DNA from 2 places in the Paenibacillus sp. B1-35 genome. Region 1 is predicted to be linked to the other one. Evidence: predicted binding sites of a transcription regulator. Region 1 holds the regulator's gene; the other holds the start of a gene.
What was found. Region 1 encodes Rex, which represses fermentation and respiration genes when NADH is low (regulators of the CRP and FNR family bind a similar motif). Its sites were predicted from a motif close to TTGTGAAATATTTCACAA; they were not measured.
Positions count from the first base shown of each region.

Region 2: a site for Rex is predicted at 1,690-1,707, ahead of ACQ5BJ_RS18130 (cytochrome ubiquinol oxidase subunit I). Genes of this name have one in related genera too.

Region 1 is NZ_JBCHVJ010000001.1:1,241,233-1,244,446, reverse strand. Features, by position in the region: gene dinG (ATP-dependent DNA helicase DinG) at 1-874, shown strand, start outside; gene ACQ5BJ_RS05210 (redox-sensing transcriptional repressor Rex) at 891-1,538, shown strand; gene ACQ5BJ_RS05205 (amidohydrolase) at 1,535-2,845, shown strand; gene ACQ5BJ_RS05200 (DUF5590 domain-containing protein) at 2,861-3,214, shown strand, end outside.
Region 2 is NZ_JBCHVJ010000005.1:332,867-336,080, reverse strand. Features, by position in the region: gene ACQ5BJ_RS18140 (ABC transporter ATP-binding protein) at 1-835, shown strand, start outside; gene ACQ5BJ_RS18135 (ABC transporter permease) at 828-1,520, shown strand; gene ACQ5BJ_RS18130 (cytochrome ubiquinol oxidase subunit I) at 1,892-3,214, shown strand, end outside.

The DNA.
Region 1 (3,214 bases):
AATGTATGCCGTCCCTGTTGATGTGAGTGAGGCACTGAAGCGTTATTTCTTTGAGCCGAAGAAGAGTGTCATTCTGACATCAGCAACATTGTCTGTCGATAAATCGTTCCAGTTCGTGGCCGAACAATTGGGCTTGAAGGATGCAGAACGGGATGGGCGCTTGAACACCGTGATCCTTCCGTCACCATTTAACTACCGTGAACAAGCGCTTGTAGTCATTCCGCGTGACTTTCCGAGCGTAAAGGGGGCGTCAGACGCTAAGTTTAATATGACGCTGATGCAGTCACTGGCCGATGTAGCTAAGGTGACAGAGGGACGAATGCTTGTATTATTCACATCGTATCGCATGCTGCGGGATGTATATGAGCCGCTAAAGGAAGCGCTAAGCCTCCATGGCATTCAAGTGCTGGGACAAGGAATTGACAGCGGCAATCGAAGCAAGCTGACACGAAGGTTCCGAGAACAGCCGAACTCGGTGCTTCTTGGGACAAGCAGCTTTTGGGAAGGAGTAGATATTCCGGGAGATGCGCTGACCTGTCTGGCGATTGTACGACTTCCTTTCCAGCCGCCGAATCACCCGTTAGTGGAAGCAAAATGCGATCGCTTGAAGCGGATGAATCAAAATCCGTTCCGCAAATATTCTGTACCGCAGGCTGTTATCCGGTTCAAGCAGGGATTCGGTCGTCTCGTGCGCACAACGCAGGACAAAGGGATTGTGATCATTTATGACACCCGGGTTATTGAGACAAGCTATGGCAAACACTTTCTTTACTCGCTGCCTGGTCCAAAAATGGAGCATATGGCAACAGAACAACTTGTACCACGTATAGATACGTGGCTAGACCATAATCAAAGAGGTATTGGAGAGCGATGAGAGGAGCTTTTTTAGGATGAAAGCACTAAAAATATCAGAAGCTGTCGTTCGGCGCTTACCCGTATATTTACGTCACCTATTAGAATTGAAGCAGCGTGAAGTGCTCACAGTTTCATCTCAAGATTTGGGACAGAAGCTGAACTTGAATCCTGCCCAAATTCGAAAGGACTTGGCATACTTCGGCGACTTCGGCCGCAAGGGTATCGGGTATGATGTATCGTATCTTATTCAACAAATTCGGCATATTTTAAAACTCGATCAGGTAATACCTGTTGGACTTGTCGGCGCAGGTAAATTAGGGCACGCCCTTTGCAACTACACCGTATACTTGAAAGATAATATGAAAATTGTTGCTGTGTTCGATGCTCAGGAGTCCAAAATTAACACTGAGATTAACAATTTGAAAGTTCAGCCCATGTCTGATCTCATTCCTACGGTTCGTGAAAAGCAAATTCGCATCGGAATCATTACGGTGCCGGCTACGGAAGCACAGCATGTTGCGGATCAATTTGTAGAGGCCGGGGTAGAAGCCATTTTGAATTTCGCGCCTGTCATCTTGAGAGTGCCGCCGAATATTCGGGTTCATACAGCCGACTTCACGACGGACTTGTTCAGTTTGGCGTATTATTTATCTGATAATGGAAAGGAAGTACCTGCCGAATGACACATCGAATCATTATTAAAAACGGCATATTTGCCGACTTGTCTCCAACTGCGAAACAATCCTCCTTCCATGGATTCATGGTCGTGGAAAATGATCGCATCGTTCATCTGGGAGCTGATTTGCCTGAGCAATACACAACTGAAGGTGCAGAAATCATTGATGGCAAGGGATTGTTCTTTATTCCAGGACTTGTGAATACACATGGACATGCTGCGATGTCTTTGCTGCGCGGATATGGTGATGACCTTGCGCTTCAAACGTGGCTGCAGGAGAAAATGTGGCCGATGGAAGGTAAGTTTACCGCTACGGATGTGTACTGGGGAACGGCGTTGTCGGTTGTTGAAATGTTGAAGGGCGGTACGACAACATTTGTTGATATGTATGATTACATGGATGAAGTGGCAAAGGTAAGTGAGCAATCTGGAATCCGTGCATCACTCATGCGCGGAGCGATTGGCTTGTGTCCGGAGGATGTACAGCGGGAGAAGTTGAATGAAGCGATCCAGTTCGCGAAGGATTGGAACGGGAAGGCAAATGGCCGCATTCGTACACTGTTGGCGCCACATGCGCCGTATACTTGCCCGCCATCCTTTATCGAGAGCTTTGTTCAGGCTGCGCATGATTTAGATTTGCCGCTTCATACTCATATGTCAGAAACGAAAGCTGAAGTAGAGCAAAATGTGAAGGATTATGGAATGCGTCCGGTAGCGCATCTCGAGAAGCTTGGCTTCTTCTCACGTCCTTCCTTCGTCGCTCATGGTGTTCATCTGACAGATGAGGAAATAGAAACGCTTGCGAAATATAATGTGGCGGTGTCTCACAATCCAGGCAGCAACTTGAAGCTGGCGAGCGGCGTTGCTCGCGTAACTGAGCTGCTTCGTGCAGGTGTTGTAGTATCACTTGGTACCGACGGACCGGCAAGCAACAATAACCTTGATATGTTTGAAGAAATTCGACTCGCCGCCCTGATCCATAAAGGCGTGTCCGGTGATCCGACTGCTATTCCTGCAGCAGAGGCACTGCGCATGGGAACAATCTATGGTGCGAAGACAATTCGTGTTGACGATATTGGCGCGCTTGAAGTGGGAATGAAGGCTGACTTTGTTGCAGTTGATATTGATCAGCCTCACTTTATGCCTCATACGGATTTGGTATCCCATGTTGTATACTCGGCATCTGCCAAGGATGTCAAGCATGTATGGGTTGATGGAAAGCAGGTTGTGAAGAATGGCGAATGCCTGACGATGGATGAGGAACGAATCCTTCATGAGGCGCAGCAATGCTTTGAGAGCTTGCTTGCAAGATAGGCAGGAGGAGAGTTCATGCAGAGAAGACGCGTACGCCGGAGATCGCATTGGAAATGGCTGATACCGGTACTCGTTCTCTTGTTTCTAGTCGGATTGTTCTTCGCCTCTTATCAGTATGTGCAATATATTAATAAGGATGAGCGAGTAAAAGAAGCGGAAATTGTGAAACGGGCGAATGAGGCTGTTAAGCTTGCAAGTGTGACTGAAGTGGAGAAGGGGGTTTGGGATCAAGTTGTATATACGGTTCGGGGCACTGACGAGCAAGGTCAGGAACATATGATTTGGGTGCTCCCGGATAAGGTAAACCCAATGACTTCTGCAGAAGTAACCTCAAAGGAAACGATTGAGGGGAGAATTGAAGCGCAGTAC
Region 2 (3,214 bases), on a different contig from region 1:
CGAGATATACGGATTCCTTGGTCCCAATGGCGCAGGGAAGACAACGATTATGAAAATGATGACGAACCTCATTCAGCCGACGAGCGGTGAGATTGAGATGTTTGGTGAGAAGCTGACCCCTTCGTCTTATTCCCTGCTGGCACGCATGGGAACCATTATTGAGCAGCCCATTTTCTATGAAAGGCTTACTGCTCAAGAGAATCTGGAGCTTCATTGTGAATATATGGGCTATCATAACAAGAAGGCGATTGGCGAAGCGCTGGATCTCGTAGGGCTGCGCGGTATTGAACGCAAGTCCGTGAAAGATTTTTCTTTAGGAATGAAGCAGCGTCTGGGCATTGCTCGGGCTATAACGGTAAAGCCGGAGCTGCTGCTTCTCGACGAGCCTATCAACGGGTTGGATCCGATTGGCATTAAGGAAATTCGCGACCTATTCAAGAAGCTGTCGCATGAGTTCGGCATCACAATCTTGATATCCAGTCATATTTTAGGGGAAATGGAGCTGATAGCCGACACGATTGGGGTTATCAACCATGGCGTCCTGCTGGAGGAGGTATCGATGGAGCGGGTTCGTGCCCAGCAATCCGAATTCATTGAAGTTGTGACAGATCATGCGAATAAGGCAGCTTACGTGCTGGAAGAGACCATGCATGTTTCAAATTTCCGTATCATCGACAATCGATTGATTCGAATTTATCAACGGGGTGTCTCTCAACAGGATATCACCAAGGCATTTGTCATGAATGACGTCTCTGTAGAGTCCGTGCATAAGAAGCACCATTCCTTGGAGGATTATTTTATGAAGTTACTGAATGGGGGGGCGCTTCATGAATAAGCTCATTCGATTGGAACTCCAGAAGTTTCGCTTCGGCACCTATATTCGTACGGCCATTTATATCACGATTGGTATTTTTCTCTTTATTATGCTAGGAATCTATGGGGCGGATGCTGGTGATAAAGCGTTCAAGGGTGTGTCAGACGTATTCAATCTCATCGATACGTTTGTAAAGATAGCCTTCATTATTACAGCTTCCGCACTGCTGAGCCGAATGGTTATTGATGAATTTAAAAGCAAGTCTATCACGGTCATGTTCATGTACCCGATTCCGCGGAAAAGAATGATAACAGCCAAGCTGATTATTGTTGTGCTATACACGTTCATATCTATGATACTGTCGAATATTGTCCTAATGTGCGGATTCCTCTTGTACAACTCCTACGCACATACAGTGGCAGGTACTGCGACGATAGGCGTTCTGACGCATCATGTGGCAAGCAGTGTCATTAGTGCCTTAGCAGCAAGCTGCTTAAGTCTCATTCCGTTATGGTTCGGTATGCGCAAATATTCATCGGTGGCGACCATTACGAGTTCTATCCTCATTGCAGCAATATTATGCTCGAATAATGGCGGGATGACGCTGTGGTCCATTCTCGCGGTACCATTCGCATTTGCGGTAATTGGTGTAGGAATAGCCTATTTGACTATTTGCAAGATCGATACGATCGACCTATACAAATAAGCCCAGAATCACTCAAAACCATGATGTGGCAGCGTTGTGACACGTGATAAACCGTGACAAATTTCAGAATCGAAATGGAAAAAAGGTGCAGCACATTATAAGCTGCTTGTAAAGAGGAAAGAAGGCTCAATGCCTTTTTTCTTCTTTTTTTCACTTTTTTTCGACAGAATTGTGAAATTTGACACAATGTTCTTATTTTGATCAAGTTATTGCTTTAAAATTGTGATTAATATCACATTTCAGCGATCCCGCATCTGACAGAATACAACTGGAACATGTAATGAACATCATTGATCCCGTGTTCGACGAGGCATTACAGCCTATTCAACATAGAAATGAGAGTATAAATAGAAAGGTGGAAGGACAACGATATGTGGGATACGATCTTATTATCGCGCATTCAGTTTGCATCGACGACAATTTTTCACTTCTTCTTCGTACCAGTATCGATTGGTCTCGCATTGCTGATCGCAATGATGGAGACGATGTATGTTGTAAAGGGAAATGAAGAATACAAGAAGATGACGAAGTTCTGGGGGAAGCTGTTCCTCATTAACTTTGGAGTTGGTGTCGTAACAGGTATTATTCAGGAATTCCAGTTCGGGATGAACTGGTCGAACTATTCTCGCTTCGTCGGGGACGTGTTCGGTGCTCCGCTTGCAATTGAAGCATTACTGGCATTCTTTATGGAGTCAACGTTCATCGGCTTATGGATATTTGGGTGGGATCGTTTATCGAAAAAGGTGCACTGCTTGTGCATCTGGTTAGTTGCCATCGGTACAACGCTGTCTGCCTTGTGGATTTTGGCGGCGAACTCTTTCATGCAGCGTCCGGTCGGTTACGCGATTAACAACGGCCGTGCAGAAATGAACGATTTCTTCGCGCTTCTGACGAACGGGCAGTTGCTTGTGGAATTCCCACATACCGTATTCGGTGCATTCGCGACAGGCGCATTCCTGATTACAGGGGTGAGTGCTTATAAACTGCTGAAGAAGCAGGACGTTCCTTTCTTCAAAAAATCGTTCAAGATTGGTGTTATCGTGGCTACGATCTCATCCATTTTGGTTGCGGTCTTCGGTCACCAGCAGGCACAATATTTGATGCATACCCAACCAATGAAGATGGCGGCGAGCGAAGGCTTGTGGGAAACAAGTGACGACCCTGCTCCATGGACGGTATTTGCAGCAATCAATACAGATAAGCAAGAGAACAGCATGGAATTCAAAGTTCCATACTTGCTTAGCTTTCTATCTTATAGTAAATTCTCCGGTGAAGTCCGCGGGATGAAGGAATTGCAAGCGGAATATGAACAGTCGTATGGCCCAGGCAATTACATTCCACCAGTGAAGACAACATTCTGGAGTTTCCGCATCATGGTTCTTGCCGGAACATTGATGATTCTGCTTGGCATGTATGGATGGTACTTGGCAGCGCGCAAGAAGCTGGACAATCCAAATAAGTGGTTTATGCGCTTCATGCTCTATGCAATTTCGTTGCCGTTCATTGCGAATACAGCAGGCTGGATTATGACAGAAATTGGTCGACAGCCATGGACAGTATTCGGTCTCATGCGTACAGAAGACAGTATATCGCCGAGTGTGTCGGGCGGTCAGGTGCTATTCTCGCTCATCGCGTTCTCGACAATTTACACTGTGCTTGCTATCGTGCTTGTCTATTTGTTCGTTCGTGTAATC